DNA from 3 places in the Roseixanthobacter liquoris genome. Region 3 is predicted to be linked to each of the others. Evidence: riboswitches for the same ligand, from Rfam matches in the RefSeq annotation. Region 3 holds a riboswitch; each other region holds the start of a gene.
What was found. Region 3 has a riboswitch for cobalamin ahead of cobU (bifunctional adenosylcobinamide kinase/adenosylcobinamide-phosphate guanylyltransferase). Riboswitches for the same ligand answer to the same signal wherever they lie in the genome.

Region 1 (3,264 bases), 1.7 Mb from region 3:
CTGGTCGTGACCTCCTCCAAGGACGGCCCCGACAGCGTGCTGGAACGCGAGCTGCACGACGCCGAGGTGGTGATCTCCCAGCCCTTCTGGCCGGCCTATCTCACCAAAGAGCGCATCGCCAAGGCGCCCAAGCTGAAGCTGGCTCTCACCGCCGGCATCGGCTCCGACCATGTGGACCTGCAAGCCGCCATCGACGCCAAGGTCACGGTCGCCGAGGTCACCTATTGCAATTCCATCAGCGTCGCCGAGCACGTGGTGATGATGATCCTCGGCCTCGTGCGCAATTATCTCCCCTCCCACGACTGGGTGCGCAAGGGCGGCTGGAACATCGCCGATTGCGTCGCGCGCTCCTATGACGTGGAAGGCATGCATGTGGGCACGGTGGCCGCCGGCCGCATCGGCCTTGCGGTGCTGCGGCGCCTCAAGCCGTTCGACATGCACCTGCATTATACCGACCGCCACCGCCTGCCGGCCGAGGTGGAGGCCGAGCTGAACCTCACCTGGCATGCCAGCCGCGAGAAGATGTACGGCGTGTGCGACGTGGTCACGCTGAACTGCCCGCTGCATCCCGAGACCGAGCACATGATCAATGAGGAGACGCTGAAGCTGTTCAAGCGCGGCGCCTATCTGGTCAACACGGCGCGCGGAAAACTGTGCGACCGCGACGCCATCGTGCGCGCGCTCGAAGGCGGCCAGCTCGCCGGCTATGCGGGCGACGTGTGGTTCCCGCAGCCGGCGCCGCAGGACCACCCCTGGCGGACCATGCCGCACCACGGCATGACGCCCCACATCTCCGGCACCTCGCTCTCCGCCCAGACGCGCTATGCGGCGGGCACGCGCGAGATCCTGGAATGCTATTTCGAGGGCCGGCCGATCCGCGACGAATATCTGATCGTGGACGGCGGCAAGCTCGCCGGCGTGGGGGCTCATTCCTACAGCGCCGGCAATGCCACCGGCGGTTCGGAAGAGGCGGCCAAGTTCAAGAAGGCCGGCTGATGCGAGGACCCGATCCGATCAGGCCGAAATAGTCCGGCGGCGCCGGGTTTGCGGCGCCGCCGGCCCTTGGGTGTTCTTTTTCCTCTTTCCTCCCCGCCTTGCCGGGGCGCGCGGCATGTCATTGCGCCGCGCGGGAGGGACCGCGTGGCGCGTGTCGCTCGCGGGCCTTCCCGCCCGGTGTGCCGCCCGCTCCGGCATCTTTCCCCATCGCGGCGCGTCAGGCGTCGGGCGCCTCGTCCAAAGGCTGGCCCAGGGTGCGCAGGGTCCAGCGCCGTCCGTCGGTGCGCAGGTCGGTCAGGCTCAGCGGGGCGATGTCGATCTGCCAGAAGGCCGCTGCCGGGGCATCGAGCAGGCGCACCAGCACGGCGCGGATCGGTGCGGCGTGGGTGCACGCGATCAGATGGCCATGGCCCCCGCGCTGGGCGTCGAGCCATTCTCCCATGCGGGCCAGCAGGGCCTCGAGCGATTCGCCGCCATGGGGAGCGGCCCCCGGCGCGCCGCGCCACAGGGCGAGCGCGCCGGGATAGGCGGAGTCCACCTCGGCGAAGGTGAGGCCGGCCCAATGCCCACACTCCCAGTCCCGCAGATCCCCATCGGCCTCGGCCTCCCAGCCCAGGGCCTGCGCGGTCTCGCGGGCGCGCAGGGCCGGCGAGGCGAGCACGCGATCCGGCCGCCGCAGCCGGCCGCGCCAGCTTTGTGTGCGCGCGAGGGCCCGCGGCTCCAGCGGTTCGTCGCGCGCAAAGGCGCCGGCCCGCATGGCGGCGGTCGCACCGTGGCAGATCAGCGTCAGGCGATTGGCCATGGCGACGGGGCAACCTCGCGGCATCGGGCGGGGACAGGGAACGGCGGCCGGCGCGCCGGAAGGTCCCGGTTTGCCACATTGTTTGTTTGACATAACCGGCCGCACGCCAATAGTGTCGATGCTTCGCTGCGGGTGAGGAAGTCGGTGAGAATCCGACACGGTCGCGCCACTGTAAGCGGCAAGCCATTCCGGCTCTGCCGCAAGTCAGACCCGGCCCGCAGGGTTTCGTTCGATTTCGGGACGCGCAATCCCAGGAGACAGATGATGGCCGAGGCCCTTCTTTCCGGTTCCGCCCACGGCGCCCAAGGCGCCACCCAAGCCGGTGCGCAGACGATTTCCGTCAGCGAGCTGCTCCCCTGGGCGGTGTTCGGCGGCTTGCTGATGCTGCTGGCGCTCTATTTCGTCGGCGCCGAGCAGGGCGCGACCTCTCTCATTCCCGGCATGTACGTGCACGAATACCTGCACGACGCCCGCCACCTTCTCGGCTTCCCCTGCCACTGAGGGGGCTTGCACATGGTTGGGTCTCTCCTGCTTCGCGGGATGCTTGTCGGCGTCCTCGCGGGCCTGCTCTCCTTTGGATTCGCGCGCGTCTTCGGTGAACCGGCGGTCGCTCGCGCCATCGCCTTCGAGGAAGCGCATGCGGAAGGGCCGGCGCCCGCCGCCGCTCCCGCATCCCCGGCGGCGACGCCGCATGTCCATGCCGACGGCAGCACGCATATGCATGCCGCCGCCCCGGAACCCGCCGCGGCCGGCCATTCCCACGGCGGCGAGGAAGAACTCGTCAGCCGGTCCACCCAGGCCGGCCTCGGCCTGATGACGGGGATGGTGGTCTATGGCGCCGCCATGGGTGGCATCTTCGCCCTCGTGTTCGCGTTTGCGCTCGGGCGGGTGGGTCCGCTGTCCCCGCGCGCCACGGCGGTGCTGCTGGCGCTGGGCGGATTCCTGGCCATCGTGCTGGTTCCGGCGCTGAAATATCCCGCCAATCCGCCGGCGGTGGGCGATGGGGCGACCATCGGCTTCCGCACCCAGATGTTCTTCCTGATGCTGGCGGCTTCGCTGGTGGCGCTCGCGGGCGCCGTGCTGCTCGCCCGCCGGCTGGCCGCGCGCTATGGCGCCTGGAACGGCACCGTCGCTGCGGGCCTCGCCTATGTGGTGGCGATCGCTTTGGTGCAGGCGGTGCTGCCGACCATCAACGAAGTGCCGGCGGAGTTTTCGGCCGCGCTGCTGTGGGAGTTCCGGATCGCCAATCTGGGCATCCAGGCGGTTCTGTGGGCCACCCTCGGACTGGCCTTCGGCCCGCTCGCCGAGCGCAGCCTGCGCGCCCGCCGCGGCGTCCGCCTCGCTCCGGCAAGTGCGCTGCGCTGAGGCTGGGGCGCTGCGCTGGGGGGGGGGGGGCGAGAGGTAGCCGGCGCCGGGCGCGCGGGCGAAACCCTCTTTGCCGAACTTCGCCGAAACGTTCCGAAATG
Region 2 (3,264 bases), 1.3 Mb from region 3:
GTGAAGCTGTTCGTCACCGCCTCGGCGGACGTGCGCGCCACCCGCCGCCATCGCGAATTGCTGGAACACCAGTGCGATATCGCGTTCGAGGACGTGCTGGCCGACATCCACAAGCGCGACGCCCGCGATTCGCACCGCGCCGCCGCCCCGCTCACGATGGCGCAGGACGCGGTGCTGCTGGACACCACCCATCTCGGGGTGGAGGAGGCGCTGGCCGCCGCTTTGGAGATCATCGCCGGCCGGCCGGCGCCAGCCGGTGAACAGACCGGCGCCTGAGGCGAAACCACATCCCGCCGAACCGGTCCCCCTCCCCCCTTGCGGGGGAGGGCTGGGGAGGGGGGTGTCGGGAGGGGGGGCCGGCGCCGCCCGCCTCACGCCCGCAAGGACAGCGGGGAGATACCCCCCACCCTGCCCTCCCCCTCAAGGGGGGAGGGAGACAGCGGCACCGCTCCATGCGATTCCCCGTTCCGTGGGATGCCATGACGCGGCAGCGATCGCGTTCGCGGAGGCGCTGGCCGCTTTGGAGATCATCGCCGGCCGGCGGGCGCCCCCCCGGTGGACAGACGGGCGCCTGAGGCGAATCGACGTCCCGCCGAACCGGTCCCCCTCCCCCCTTGCGGGGGAGGGATGGGGAGGGGGGTGTCGGGGGAGGGTCCGCCGCCGCCGGTACCACACCTCCCCCGCCCGGCCAGCGGGGAGATACCCCCCACCCTGCCCTCCCCCTCAAGGGGGGAGGGAGACAGCGGCACCGCTCCATGCGATTCCCCACTCTGCGGAAATGCCGTGACGCGGCAGCGATCGCGTTCGCGGAGGCGCTGGCCGCCGCTTTGGAGATCATCGCCGGCCGGCCGGCGCCAGCCGGTGAACAGACCGGCGCCTGAGGCGAAACCACATCCCGCCGAACCGGTCCCCCTCCCCCCTTGAGGGGGAGGGCTGGGGAGGGGGGTGTCGGGGGAGAGGTCCGGCGCCGCCGGTACCACACCTCCCGGACAGCGGGGAGATACCCCCCACCCTGCCCTCCCCCTCAAGGCGGGAGGGAGCGGCACCGCTCGATGTGGCTCCCCATTCTGCGGGAATGCCATGACGCGGCAGCGATCGCGTTCGCGGAGGCGCTGGCCGCCGCTTTGGAGATCATCGCCGGCCGGCGGACGCCAGCCGGTGGACAGACGGGCCCCTGAGGCGAATCGACGTCCCGCCGAACCGGTCCCCCTCCCCCCTTGCGGGGGAGGGCTGGGGAGGGGGGTGCCGGGGGAGGGGTCCGGCGCCGCCGGTACCACACCTCCCCCGCAAGGACAGCGGGGAGATACCCCCCACCCTGCCCTCCCCCTCAAGGCGGGAGGGAGCAGCGGCACCGCTCGATGTGGCTCCCCATTCTGCGGGAATGCCGTGACGCGGCAGCGATCGCCTTCGAGACGGCGCTGGCCGCCGCTTTGGAGATCATCGCCGGCCGGCGGGCGCCCCCCGGTGGACAGACGGGCGCCTGAGGCGAATCGACGTCCCGCCGAACCGGTCCCCCTCCCCCCTTGCGGGGGAGGGCTGGGGAGGGGGGTGTCGGGGGATGTCGGAGGAGAGGTCCGGCGCCGCCGGCACCACACCTTCCCCGCAAAGGCCAGCGGGGAGATACCCCCCACCCTGCCCTTCCCCTCAAGGGGGGAGGAGGAAAGCGGCGGCGACCGGGGCGCGGCGTGTCGATCGACCCCGGCCGGCTGAGGCGCGGCCCCCCGCTTCATTGACTTCGCGCCGGAGCGGCTCTTAAGTGTCGGCGTCGATGGTCCCGGTTCGGGCGGCTTGCCGCTTCCGCCGGGTGAAAAGGGAATGCGGTCGCGTCCGGGTTTTCCGGGCGATAGCCGCAGCTGCCCCCGCAACTGTAGGCGGTGAGTTCCGGCCGAAAAGCCACTGGGAGACGGGCCTTGCGCCGCTTCCGGGAAGGCGGCCGCGAACGGCGATCCGCGAGCCAGGAGACCTGCCACCGACAGGAACGCGCGCCGGGCGGGGTGCCCTGGCATGGCGATTCTTCTGTGGCACGCGGTTGCGGGCCGCGCGCACCCATGGAAAGCGGCGTGGAGCGACCTGCCAACGACGATGCGCCTTTCGCGGCGAGCGACACGACGGTGCAAGGCGACACGACGGCGCGAAGCGGCCGCCCCGCCGAGGCGCCGGCGCGCGAAACCCTGCGCGTCGCCAGCATTCCCGCCGTGACCCTGTTCGTCTGCACCACCTGCCGCCTCGCCGGCGCCGACCCGCAGGCCGACCCGGCCGGCGCGGCGCTCGCGCGGGACGCGATCCTTGCCGCGGCCAATGGTGGGGCAACCGGCGCCGCCGGCGCGATCGCGGTGAAGGAGGTGCGCTGCCTCTCCAATTGCAAGCGCGCGCTCTCCGCCGCCTTGGTGCGCACCGGCGGATGGTCCTACGTGTTCGGCGATCTTTCCCCCGACAGCGCCGCCGACCTTTTGACCGGTGCCGCGCTCTTCGCCACCTCCACCGACGGCATCCTGCCCTGGCGCGGACGCCCCGACAGCCTCAAGCGCGGCATGATCGCCCGCATCCCTCCCATGAGCTTTTCCGAGGACCAGCGATGACCTCTCTCGCCCGCATCCCCTGCACCATCGTCACCGGCTTCCTCGGCGCGGGGAAGACCACCCTGATCCGCCACATCCTGGAGAATGCCCAGGGCAAGCGCCTCGCCGTGATCGTCAACGAGTTCGGCGACGTGGGCATCGACGGGGAGATTCTGAAGGGCTGCGGCATCGAGAGCTGCCCGGAGGATAATATCGTCGAGCTGGCCAACGGCTGCCTGTGCTGCACCGTGGCGGACGATTTCGTGCCGGCGCTGGACCTCATCTTGTCCCGCACGCCGCGCGTGGACCACATCCTGATCGAGACCTCCGGCCTTGCCCTGCCCAAGCCCCTGGTGCAGGCGTTCCAATGGCCAGCGATCAAGAGCCGCGTCACGGTGGACGGCGTGGTGGCGGTGGTGGACGGCCCGGCGCTCGCCGCCGGCCGGGTCGCCGACGACATGGCCGCCCTCGCCGCCCAGCGCGCCGCCGACGACACGCTCGACCATGACGACCCGGTGGAAGAAGTGTTCGAGGACCAGATCGCCTGCGCCGATCTGATCATCCTCTCCAAGGCGGACCTGCTGGACGCGGCCGGCGCCGCGACCGCCGATGCCCGCATCGCGCAGGCCCTGCCGCGCGCCGTGAAAGTGGTGCGCGCCGCCGGTGGCAAGGTGGATGCAGCCATCCTGCTCGGCCTCGGCATCGG
Region 3 (3,264 bases):
CTGCGGCTTCAGCAGCACCGGGTTCATGTTCACGCTCAAGGCCACCCGCGCGGCCCGGGCCTGAAGCGCCTGCGCGCGGCCGATCTCGCCGCCGTCGGCGGTCACGGCGGCATTGTTCGACATGTTCTGCGGCTTGAACGGTCGCACGCTCAGGCCGCGATTGGCGAAGGCGCGGGCAAGGCCGGCCACCAGCAGGCTCTTGCCCACGTCCGAGCCGGTGCCCTGGAACATCAGCGCTCGGGCGGCCATCAGAATTCGATGCCGGCCTGCGCCTTCACGCCGGCGGAGAAATGATGCTTCACCAAGCCCATCTCGGTCACGAGGTCGGCGGCTTCCAGAAGCTCCGGCTTGGCGTTGCGGCCGGTGACGACGACATGCAGGTCGCCCCGGCGGGCTTTCAGCGTCGCCACCACGTCGGCAAGGTCGAGATAGCCGTAGCGCAGGGCGATGTTCAGTTCGTCCAGCACGATCAGGGAGAGGGTTTCGTCGGCGAGCAGTTCGCGGGCCTTGTCGAACGCGCGGGCGGCGGCGGCGGTGTCGCGGGCGAGGTCCTGCGTCTCCCAGGTGAAGCCCTCGCCCATTGTGTGCCAGCGCACGCGATCGCCGAAGGCGGCGAAGGCGTCCTTCTCGCCGGTGTGCCAGGCGCCCTTGATGAATTGCACGACGCCCACTTTGCGGCCATAGCCGAGCATGCGCAGCGCCAGCCCGAAGGCCGCCGTGCTCTTGCCCTTGCCCGGCCCGGTGTGGACGATCAGCAAGCCCTTCTCCACGGTCTTCCCGGCCACCTCGGCGTCCTGCACCGCCTTGCGCTTGGCCATTTTTTCCCGATGGCGGGCGGCCTCGGCCGCGTCGGGGCCGGTTTCGGTTTCATCGCTCATCGAGGCGTGTCCTTCACGATCATCGGCAGCCCGGCCACCATGAAGATCACTTCATGGGCCAGGGCGGCCATGCGCTGGTTGAGCCGGCCGGCGGCGTCGCGAAACCGGCGGGCGAGGGCATTGTCCGGCACGATGCCGAGCCCCACTTCGTTGGCCACCATCACGCTGAGCCCGGCGCGGGCGGTGATCGCCGCGACGAGGCGATCTTCCTCCGCTGCGAGATCGTGTTCGGCCAGCATATGGTTGGTGAGCCACAAGGTGAGGCAATCCAGCAGCAGCGGCGTGTCGGGCGGCAGGACCCGGACGAGATCGGCGGCATCGAACGGCGCGTCGTGGGAGATCCAGCGCGCATCGCGCCGCGCCTGGTGCAGGCGGATGCGCTCGCTCATTTCGGCGTCGAAGGCCTGGGCCGTCGCCACATAAGCGAAGGGCGGCGCGGCCGCTTCCACCCGCTGCTCGGCATAGCGGCTCTTGCCCGAACGCGCGCCGCCGAGCACCAGCACGATCCGCCCCCGCGCATCGGCGATGATCGCGCTCAAGCCGAAACCTCGAAGCGCTCAGAGCAACGGAAACGCGGCGCCCTGGCCGCCGTGGGCCGACCGAACATCAAACCCTCTCCCTGGCCCTCCCACCGAGAGCCGGCACGTGGCGCCCGATGAACGGGCTTGGCGTCTTCGGCAGGTCTCCTGGCTCGCGGATCCGTGCGCCCCCGCCCTTCCCGAGGCTGGCCTCAGTGGTTCGCGGGTTTGCTCTCCGCCGACAGTTGCGGGGGCAGCCGCGGCATAAGGAGAAAACCTCCCGCACCGCGTTCCCTTTTGATCCCGAAGGAACCGACGACGCGCCGACTATAAGGCCACCGCCCGGCGTCGCAACCGCCCGCCCCTCGATCTCAGCTTCTGGCTTTCGCAACCAGCGTCGAGGTGGATTGGCCGGGCGTGAGATCGGCGAGCACCAGCTTTCCGCCATTGGCGATGACGATATCGGCGCCGACCACATCCTCGGGCTTGTAGTCCGCCCCCTTCACCAGCACGTCCGGCAGCAGGGCCGTGATGATTTCCAGCGGCGTGTCCTCCTCGAACAGGACCACCAGATCCACGCAGCGCATGGCGCCGATCACCCGCGCGCGCGCCGCCTCATCCTGGAGCGGACGGGTCGGCCCCTTCAGGCGGCGCACCGAGGCGTCGGTGTTGAGCCCCACCACCAGCCGGTCGCCCTGGGCTGCCGCCGCTTCCAGCATGCCCACATGGCCGGGATGCAGCAGATCGAAACAGCCGTTGGTGAAGACGATGCGCGCCCCGCTCGCCCGCCAGCGGTCGATGATGGCGCGCGCCTTGTCCCGCGCCACCAGGGCGCCCGCCGGCTCCAGCTGCGGCACCGAGCGATGCAGGGCGGCGGTGAGTTCCGCGCGCGTCACCACCGCCGTGCCCAGCTTGGCGACCGCGATGGCGGCGGCGGCATTGGCGACCGGAACGCTCGCTTCCAGGGCGAGGCCGCAGGCCAGCGACAAGGCGAGCGCGGCCAGCGCCGTATCGCCGGCGCCGGACACATCGAACACCTCGCGCGCCTCGGCCGGCACATGGAGCACGGTGCCGTTGCGGCGCCAGAGCGTCATGCCCTTTTCCGCCCGCGTCACCAGCACATCACCGCCGAACTGGGCGCTCGCCGCCTGTGCCGCATGCTCGGCGTCGGAATCGGTCTCGTCCGGCAGGCCGGTGGCCTCGCTCAATTCGCGCCGGTTGGGCGTCACCAAAGTCGCGCCGCGATAGGCCTCGAAGGTGCGGCGCTTGGGATCGACGATCACCGGCACACCGAGCGTCCGCGCCTCGGCCAGCACGGCGGCGACGACACGGTCGCCGAGCACGCCCTTGGCATAATCGGAGAGCACCACCACCCGGCAGCCGGCCATGGCGCGGCTTGCGGCGGCGATCAAGGCGTCCTCCACGGCGGCGGACGGCGGGGAAGACATCTCGGCATCGATGCGGACGATCTGCTGGCGCCCGCTCATCACCCGCGTCTTGGTGACGGTGGGGCGGGTGGCATCGACGACCAGGCCGGAGAGATCAATCAGCGCATAGGGGCCGAGCGCGGCGCGCAGCTGGTCGGCCTCCCCATCGGCCCCGACGAGCCCGACAAGGCGGATCGGCGCGCCCATGGCGGCGGCATTGGCGGCGACATTCGCCGCCCCGCCCGGCACGATGCGTTCCGCGCCATGCAGGAGGACGGGCACCGGCGCCTCGGGCGAGATGCGCGAAACCGAGCCGAGGATGTAGCGATCCACCATGACATCGCCGATGACGGCGAGCGGACCGGGCTTGGTATCAGGGAGCATGGTGCCGGTATCCTGGGACAAGATCAGCCGTTGGGTCGTGCAAGGTCCCGGGCATCA

Region 1: it holds a riboswitch for cobalamin, as region 3 does, so the genes downstream of both, V5F84_RS06095 (CbtB domain-containing protein) here and cobU (bifunctional adenosylcobinamide kinase/adenosylcobinamide-phosphate guanylyltransferase) in region 3, are expected to answer to the same signal.
Region 2: it holds a riboswitch for cobalamin, as region 3 does, so the genes downstream of both, V5F84_RS19550 (DUF1636 family protein) here and cobU (bifunctional adenosylcobinamide kinase/adenosylcobinamide-phosphate guanylyltransferase) in region 3, are expected to answer to the same signal.

The regions. Positions count from the first base shown of each region.
Region 1 covers NZ_CM195537.1:1,346,331-1,349,594, forward strand. Annotated here, with positions in the region: gene V5F84_RS06085 (NAD-dependent formate dehydrogenase) at 1-996, shown strand, start outside; gene V5F84_RS06090 (histidine phosphatase family protein) at 1,214-1,798, opposite strand; adenosylcobalamin (AdoCbl) riboswitch at 1,909-2,062, shown strand; gene V5F84_RS06095 (CbtB domain-containing protein) at 2,063-2,299, shown strand; gene V5F84_RS06100 (CbtA family protein) at 2,312-3,163, shown strand.
Region 2 covers NZ_CM195537.1:4,330,018-4,333,281, forward strand. Annotated here, with positions in the region: gene cmk ((d)CMP kinase) at 1-276, shown strand, start outside; gene V5F84_RS19545 (hypothetical protein) at 1,359-1,484, shown strand; cobalamin riboswitch at 1,753-1,985, shown strand; gene V5F84_RS19550 (DUF1636 family protein) at 2,061-2,579, shown strand; gene cobW (cobalamin biosynthesis protein CobW) at 2,576-3,264, shown strand, end outside.
Region 3 covers NZ_CM195537.1:3,009,375-3,012,638, forward strand. Annotated here, with positions in the region: gene V5F84_RS13470 (cobyric acid synthase) at 1-249, opposite strand, end outside; gene cobO (cob(I)yrinic acid a,c-diamide adenosyltransferase) at 249-878, opposite strand; gene cobU (bifunctional adenosylcobinamide kinase/adenosylcobinamide-phosphate guanylyltransferase) at 875-1,417, opposite strand; cobalamin riboswitch at 1,538-1,728, opposite strand; gene rfaE1 (D-glycero-beta-D-manno-heptose-7-phosphate kinase) at 1,768-3,207, opposite strand; gene rfaD (ADP-glyceromanno-heptose 6-epimerase) at 3,262-3,264, opposite strand, start outside.